Regions from separate parts of the Ureibacillus sp. FSL E2-3493 genome, predicted to be linked through region 1. Evidence: riboswitches for the same ligand, from Rfam matches in the RefSeq annotation. Region 1 holds a riboswitch; the other holds the start of a gene.
The links. A riboswitch is a leader RNA that binds a small molecule or an ion and turns the genes downstream of it on or off. The one in region 1 is predicted to bind FMN.

Region 1 (4,438 bases):
TATGTCTAAGTTATCCGACGAAGAACTTGTAAAAGAATGGAAAAAATTCGATTCAAAATTAAATGAAGTTGCCGGAATTAAACGTACCCATTATGTACGTCCACCAAAAGGTATATTTAACGAAAGAGTTTTAGAAGTTGGAAATAAACACGGTTATACCCACATGTTCTGGGATACAGCATTTGTAGACTGGCATGCTGATTCCAATGTAGGGTGGGAATATGCTTACGATGAACTAATGAACCAATTGCACCCAGGCGCATTAATTTTATTGCATACTGTGGCAAAACATAATGCCGATGCCCTTCCGAAATTTATAAAAGAAGCGAAAAAACAAGGGTATACTTTTGGTTCCCTTGACGATTTAGTCATGGAATCCGTATTAGAATAATAAAAAGTGCCAACACGAAAAGTAGGCGTGTTGGCACTTATTTTGTTAAAAGCATTGATTTCTATTCATTATTTAAACATTTTTTTCAAGTTGGCCATTTCAATGGCAGAAACAGCAGAATCATAACCTTTGTTGCCCGCTTTTGTACCTGCACGTTCAATTGCTTGTTCGATGTTTTCTGTTGTTACGATCCCGAAAATTACTGGCACATTTGAATTTAATGAAACGCTAGCAATTCCTTTTGCTGCTTCGTTATTAACATAATCATAATGAGTTGTTGCTCCACGTATTACTGTACCTAACCCAATTACCGCATCATAGTTACCTGTTTCAACCATTTGTTTAGCGATAAATGGTACTTCAAACGCTCCTGGTACCCATGCTACATCAATATTTTCTTCATCTACTCCATGTCTTCTTAAACCATCAAGGGCACCATCTAATAATTTTGTTGTAATAAACTCGTTAAAACGTCCTACAACAATCCCTATTTTTAAATCTGTTCCTATTAATTGTGCTTCAAATCGTTTTCCCATTGTTCTATTCTCCTCGTCATAAAATTATTGTCTTAAAATGTGTTATCCAATTTTTTGTTTTGAACGAAATCCAACTAAATCTTCAATCGTAATAATTTTTAATCGATGCATTGTTGCAAAATCCTTCAAGCCGTCAAGGCGTAACATCATTCCATCTTCAGCCATGATTTCACAAATAACACCTGCCGGAACGCTGCCACAAGCTCTTGCCAAATCAATAGCTGCTTCAGTATGTCCTCTTCTTTCGAGCACTCCGTTTCTTTTTGCGATTAACGGAAATACGTGACCCGGACGTCTGAAATGGGCTGGCTTAGCATTTTCTTTAATCATTTGTAAAATCGTAAAGGATCGCTCATACGCACTGATTCCAGTTGTCGTTTCCATATGATCGATACTTACTGTAAAAGCTGTTTGATGATTATCCGTATTATGTTCAACCATCGGAAATAATTCTAGTTTATTGGCCAGTTCTTCCGTAATCGGTGTACAAATTAAACCTCGACCAAATGTCGCCATAAAATTAATATTTTCCGGTGTGGCAAATTCAGCTAGAATGACTAAATCTCCTTCGTTTTCACGATTTTCATCGTCCACAACAATAATCGGCTTTCCTTTTTTTAAGTCTTCTAAAGCTTCTTCTATTGTATTGATCATTTTCTCCACCACCGTTTTTATAGTTAAAATCCGTTTTGTTTTAAAAATTCTATTGATATATTTGACGTATTATCCGTTTTTCTTAAATGATGTAAAACGTATTTCCCTAACATATCTGTTTCGATATTTACTTTATCTCCTACACTTTTCATGCCTAAAATCGTTTCTGCATACGTGTGAGGAATAAGGGATACTGTAACAGTATTACTGGATACTTGAAATAGCGTTAAGCTTGTCCCATCAATTGTAATAGAACCTTTAGGTATACAATTTTCAATAAGTTCTCTAGGTATTTCAATTTCAATGTAAACTGCGTTTGAAACCGGTCTTTTACTTCTAATCGTTCCTACACCATCTACATGTCCTGAAACAATATGACCACCAAATCGGCCATTGGCACTCATTGCCCGTTCTAAATTGACCATATCTCCTAATTTTAACGTATGAATCGTTGTTACCTTTACTGTTTCTGGCATGACATCTACAGTCATTTCTTCACTAGTTAAGTGGGTAATCGTCAGACATACACCATTAACCGCAATGCTATCACCCAATTTAGCATCAGACACAATTTTGGGTGTAACAATGGTCAATTGACTACTGTCGATATCTTTTTTAATCCCAACTACTTTTCCCTTATCTTCAATTATGCCTGTAAACAATCTACTCACCTCTTTCTAAAAATAAAAAACCCCTTAGAAAATGTCCTAAGGAGTTGGGAGTATTTAAAAAAAATGGCGTAACGAAATAAACCTTTTGAAATTAATTTTCAAAAAGTGCCAAAATTCATCCTTCTCCCATCCAGACTATACTGTCGGCTTTGGACTCGCACCAAATCCTGCTCTTAACAAGCTCACGGGCTTAGAAGTTTCGCTTCATCACCGTCGATTGGGAATTTCACCCGACCCCGAAGGATGCTTAAGATATATCTTAAGCTTAACCGTATTCAATTTTAAACTATTAAATAAAAAATCCCGTTCAGAAATGAATCGGGATTGAAAAAGAAAAAATACTATAGCAAATAAACCATTAAAAATAACAATTTTAATGGTACATCTATAATAGTTCCTTCTCCCATCCAGACTATACTGTCGGCTTTGGATTCGCACCAAATCCTGCTTATAACAAGCTCACGGGCTTAGAAGTTTCACTTCATCACCGTCGATTGGGAATTTCACCCGACCCCGAAGGAATAATTTATTTAATTGAAATAAGAATAACACGATTTCAAAATAATTGCTAATAACTTATTTTAAAATAACACTAAACGTATCTCTATAGATTTTTACTTAAAGGAAGAATTTATTCATTTGCTTTCAAATAGTGCTTCGATATAATGGTTAAATGAACAAAATAAAGGACGTGAACGCTTTTGGGCGAAAATGTAGTAATGGAAATTGGTCAAAAATTTCCTTTAACGATTAAAAGATTAGGTATTAATGGTGAAGGGGTCGGCTTTTATAAACGAAATGTAGTATTCGTAAAAGGTGCATTACCTGGAGAAGAAGTAACTGTAAAAGTTTCAAAAGTACAGCGAAATTTTGCTGAAGCGGAAATTTTAAACATCCGTAAAGTATCGAAAGACCGCCAAGAGCCAAGCTGCCCTGTTTACAATGAATGTGGAGGATGTCAGCTGCAACATTTAACATATAGCGGGCAACTTAAAGAAAAACGGGATATGGTCATACAAGCATTAGAAAAGTACGTTAAATCAATTGCTGAAACGACGGATATCCGCCCTACCCTTGGGATGGACACCCCTTGGCATTATCGAAATAAAAGTTCCTTCCAAGTAAGAAAAGAAGGGAAACGGGTTTATGCAGGTTTATATATTGAAGGGACAAATAAATTATTAAATATTAATGATTGTGCTGTTCAACATCCCCTAACGTCCAAAATCACTGTAGGGACTCGAAAAATATTACAAAAGCTAAATATCTCCATTTACGATGGGAAATCGTTGGACGGATTAGTTCGCACAATTGTCGTTCGCACAGCTGTTCAAACAGGCGAAACCCAAGTTTGTTTAGTGACGACACGAAAAGATATACCTCATAAGAAAGAGTTAATCGAGCGCATATTAAAAATCGATCCGAGTATCGTTTCGATTACCCAAAATATAAATCGAGAAAAAACTTCCCTTATTTTTGGAGATGAAACGATTAGTTTATATGGTAAAGAAACGATTCATGAAAATTTAGGAGAACTTGCCTTCGACTTATCGTCCCGCGCTTTCTTTCAACTTAATCCTGAGCAGACGGTTCATTTATATGATGAAATTAAAAAAGCTGCCCAGTTAACTGGAAAGGAAAAAGTAGTAGATGCTTATTGTGGGGTTGGGACAATTGGGTTATGGCTAGCACCTAAAGCAAAGGAAGTCCGCGGTATGGATGTTGTTCCTGAAAGTATTGTTGATGCTAAGAAAAATGCAAGAAATCACGGATATAAACATGTTCGCTATTATACAGGTACAGCAGAGGAATGGTTGGCAAAATGGAAACGGGATGGATTTATCCCTGACGTAATTACTGTCGATCCACCCCGGACTGGTCTTGCACCAAGCTTCATCAAAACCGTATTGAAAATTAAACCGAAACGATTTGTCTATACTTCTTGTAATCCGTCCACCTTTGCTAAAGACTTACAGGAATTAACGAAGTTTTATAACGTGGACTACATTCAACCAGTAGATATGTTTCCTCAAACTGCAAGGGTTGAAATCGTAGCGAAATTAACATTGAAAAAGAAATAATAATAAAAACTATGTGATACTTCCAATTCCATCTTGTGTTTGATAGACTATTGTCGCTCGACATTGAGTAAAACTCTTCTCGATTTGAATTTGGTTTGACGGCTA
Region 2 (4,438 bases), 1.6 Mb from region 1:
CCTACGAGCGATTTCAGGGGAGAAGCTCAGAGAAAACATGGCTATTTGCCATTGCAAAAAATGTAGCCATCGACTATTTTAGAAAAAATACTGTTCGTTCTTCCCACAGTTTTAATGCTTTTAATTGGGAAACAGAACAACTCGTATCACCAACTAAATCTCCTGAAAGTTTTACCGAGCTCAATGACGAAATGCAGCAGTTATTAACCGCTTTAGAAAAATGTACTGGTGATCAAAAGATGGTCATCATTATGAGATATTTCCAAGAATTATCTATATCGGAAACAGCAGCGGTTTTAAATTGGACGGAAGGAAAAGTTAAAACAACACAACATCGGGCCATTAAACAACTTCGTGAGTTATTAACAACATCCAAAAAGGAGGCGAATCAACATGACTCATGACCAATGGGATGACGACAAAATTGAAAATCTATTATCCAATGTACCGAAAATTCATGATCAACGTTCAAAAGATGAAGTCCTCCAACGACTAAAGGAAGATGGACTTTTTGATGAGGAGCCTTTGAAGAAAACTAGAAAGAAATTTAATTGGATACCGATGGCCATTTCAATAGCTGCAGTCTGTTTAATCGCTATATTAGTTCCGTCAATGATGAACCAACATACTTCTGAAGAAACTACCGTAATGGATCGAGCAGACGATTCCTCTAGTGTTTCTAAGAACTCTATGATTGAATCAGAGGAATCGAAATCTAGTGAAGAAATGAATATAATGGGAACTGAGATGGCTGATCTTCGTACAGCTGTTTATCCTGATCAAATTGAAGGAAATACGATATTTAAATTAGGATTAGCTAGTGATGCTGCAGATAGTATCCCTGTAACCGTTTTAATTCCAAATGAAAGAATTCAGGAGGATTTTGGTAATAGTCAACCTACAGGGGTTGAGCTATATAACAAATATGCACCATTGTTTAACGAAGAGGCTATTGGATTTCATAATTATCATCCGTATGACGGGGAAATTACTGAACGGGATAATCAAGTTGTTCACACATTACCAAGTGATCAATTATATGATGTTGGAACTGGTTCACTTACAACTTATACAGCATCACTAGTAGATACATTTGGAGATCATTATGATGAAGTTGTTCAATTAGATGAAACTGGTTCACCCTTTATATTCAGTGAAGTAGGAGAATCATCACCAATTCCATTGAATGGTGAAACGACTCAATACAACTATTATCAATTTACACAGCCAGATGGTCAGAGCTATTTAGTGCCTAACTTTAGAGCTTTTTATTCAACCGTAGAAGAAGCGATTCTTACAATGAAAGAAAACACAAATGATGTTTATCAATCCGTTATTGTTCCGGATGTTGATTACGATGTAACGGTTGAACAGGATGTGGTTACTGTAACATTCACTGAACAATTGGATTTAATGACTCTTGATCAACAACAAGCGATGAAAATGATTGAAGGAATTTTATTAACCGCAGCAAATTTCAATATGAACGTACAATTTAAAAATGTAACCCAAACCGAATGGCAAGGTTTTGATTTTACTACAACATTACCAATGCCGGTCGGTGCAAATGAAATACCATATTCAACAGTTTTTCAATAAATAGCGTTTGAAAATAGGAAATAAAAGGAAAAGTTTTTCCTATTGAACTATCTTTACAATATTTCAATTTCGAGATATAATGTTAAAAAATAATATTGATTCATCTTCGGGGCAGGGTGAAATTCCCGATCGGCGGTAATAGAAACTCATTCTCTTTTACATCGGAGGATTGCAATATAGTTTCTTAAGCCCGCGAGCTCAACTTAGAGCAGGATTTGGTGTGATTCCAAAGCCGACAGTATAGTCTGGATGGGAGAAGGTGAAGGTACGGTCTCTATATTCGTTTGTGGATAGGAAACTGTATGTGGAAGTATCGTTTGTACATTGTCGTATAACTTTACTTTTATTTAGCGTACCCTTTATAATACGCTTGTTTTCGCATACTTATTTTCTTATTTTTAATGTGCCTATTTCTCCCTTATGCAATTTTGCATAAGGGATTTTTCATGGAGAAGGCGAATATAGATGAAGGCTGTCCTTTCTTCTTGCGGGTTGAATCAGCAAAGAGGAGAGAAAGTAAATGAAAAATCAAAACCTTAAGTTACGTTCTTTTGTAACGATTGCCATGTTAAGTAGTATTTCTTTTATTCTGATGCTAATAAACTTCCCTTTACCGGGCTTCCCGGTATTTTTACAAATCGACTTTAGTGATACACCAGCTTTAATCGCAGCAATTACAATGGGACCGTTAGCTGGAATTTTAGTCGAACTGTTTAAAAATGTATTAGATTGGATTTTCTCAGGGACACCAACAGGGGTTCCGGTAGGTCATATGGCCAACTTTGTTACAGGTATTTTATTTATTTTACCTGTCTACTATCTTTATAAAAAGATACCTAAACTAGAAGGATTAATTTTAGGGTTAGCCGCAGGTACAGTCATTATGTCAGTAGGAATGAGTCTATTAAACTATGTAGCCTTTTTACCTATGTATTCTTACTTCCTTGGATGGGGTACTTTTGATATGAAAGAAACGATTGTGTTAGGTATTTTACCATTTAACTTTATAAAAGGAATTATGCTCATGATTGTAACGGTTTTATTATTCCGTACAATGAAAGTTTGGATCGAAAATCAACGAGCACAATATTTACTATAAATCAAAAGTTGTTCATTCATGTCATAAACTATGACGATAATGAACAGCTTTTTTATTTGAAAAAATTGATACAGAATGGCCCAACGTGAAAGCGTTGGGTTTTTTCGTTTTTTATGTCGTAAGCCCTTGATTATATAGGGAATTCGTTCCATCTAAAATTGCGATAAAAAAAATCTAAATTTCATATGTTATTTTTTCTAACATAGTATTGCTATTATACATAACATAGTTTAAAATAATGCTATGAAAGGGAGGAGATGTCGATGAGTCGAGAGTTTCGAAGAGCAATGCCGTTACTCCCTATTAGCATGGTAATGCAATTAACGGAGTTAACTGCGAGACAAATTCGATATTACGAGGAACATAAATTAATTGAGCCTGCAAGGTCAGAAGGCAATCGTAGAATGTTCTCATTAGATGATGTAGATGCATTATTAGAAATTCGTGAACTTCTCGATCAAGGGATTAACATGGCAGGAATTAAAAAAGTTTTTGATATGAGAAAAAACAACAATGTGAAATCTTCTAACAAACTATCTATTTCTGACGCAGAACTCCGCGCGATTTTACGTGAGGAAATGCAACAGGCACAAATTATGCAAAAGGCATCATTAAGGCAAGGGGATTTATCTCGCTTTTTTCAAGTAAAGGGTGAGTAAATTATATTTTTTAATTTAAAATTTTAGGAGTGTGGAAAAAGATGGCTAAGTACACAAAAGAAGACATTAAACAAATTGTGAAAGATAAAGGCGTAAAATATATTCGCCTACAATTTACAGACATTTTAGGTACGATTAAAAACGTAGAAATTCCTTTAAGCCAATTAGATAAGGCTTTAGATAACAAAATGATGTTTGACGGATCTTCCATTGAAGGTTTTGTACGTATTGAGGAATCAGATATGTACTTACAACCGGATTTAGATACTTTTGTTATCTTCCCTTGGACAGCGGAAAAAGGGAAAGTAGCCCGATTAATTTGTGATATTGTAAATCCGGATGGTACACCATTTGCTGGTGACCCACGCTCAAACTTAAAACGTGTATTAGGTAACATGGAAGAACTAGGATTTACAAGTTTCAACTTAGGACCAGAGCCAGAATTCTTCTTATTTAAATTAGATGAAAAAGGTAACCCAACTCTTGAATTAAATGATGATGGAGGATACTTCGACTTAGCACCAACTGACCTTGGTGAAAACTGCCGTCGTGATATCGTGTTAGAATTGGAAGAAATGGGCTTTGAAATTGAAGCTTCTCACCACGAGGTAGCTCCTGGACAACACGAAATTGATTTTAAATATGCAAATGCTATAGAAGCGTGTGATAATATTCAAACTTTCAAATTAGTAGTTAAAACAATCGCTCGTAAACACGGTTTACATGCGTCATTTATGCCAAAACCACTATTCGGCGTAAACGGTTCTGGTATGCACTCGAACTTATCATTGTTCAAAGGAAACCAAAATGTATTTTGGGATGAAAATGCAGAATTAGAGCTATCTGATACTGCTCGTGCATTCATGGCAGGTATTATGAAACATGCGAAAGCATTCACAGCTGTAACAAACCCATTAGTAAACTCTTACAAACGTTTAGTACCAGGCTATGAAGCACCATGTTATATTGCTTGGTCTGCTCGTAACCGTTCACCGTTAATTCGTATTCCTGCATCTCGTGGATTATCTACTCGTGTTGAATTACGTTCAGTTGACCCAGCAGCGAATCCTTACTTAGCTTT

Region 2: linked by a shared signal. The riboswitch ahead of MHH69_RS06835 (ECF transporter S component) and the one ahead of ribE (riboflavin synthase) in region 1 are both predicted to bind FMN.

The regions. Positions count from the first base shown of each region.
Region 1 covers NZ_JBBOPK010000001.1:2,922,435-2,926,872, forward strand. The annotation lists gene pdaA (delta-lactam-biosynthetic de-N-acetylase) at 1-391, shown strand, start outside; gene ribH (6,7-dimethyl-8-ribityllumazine synthase) at 460-927, opposite strand; partial or broken gene ribB (3,4-dihydroxy-2-butanone-4-phosphate synthase) at 991-1,581, opposite strand; gene ribE (riboflavin synthase) at 1,605-2,243, opposite strand; FMN riboswitch at 2,367-2,500, opposite strand; FMN riboswitch at 2,644-2,777, opposite strand; gene rlmD (23S rRNA (uracil(1939)-C(5))-methyltransferase RlmD) at 2,972-4,333, shown strand.
Region 2 covers NZ_JBBOPK010000001.1:1,338,529-1,342,966, forward strand. The annotation lists gene MHH69_RS06825 (RNA polymerase sigma factor SigX) at 1-404, shown strand, start outside; gene MHH69_RS06830 (hypothetical protein) at 394-1,599, shown strand; FMN riboswitch at 1,698-1,864, shown strand; gene MHH69_RS06835 (ECF transporter S component) at 2,120-2,698, shown strand; gene MHH69_RS06840 (MerR family transcriptional regulator) at 2,962-3,357, shown strand; gene glnA (type I glutamate--ammonia ligase) at 3,399-4,438, shown strand, end outside.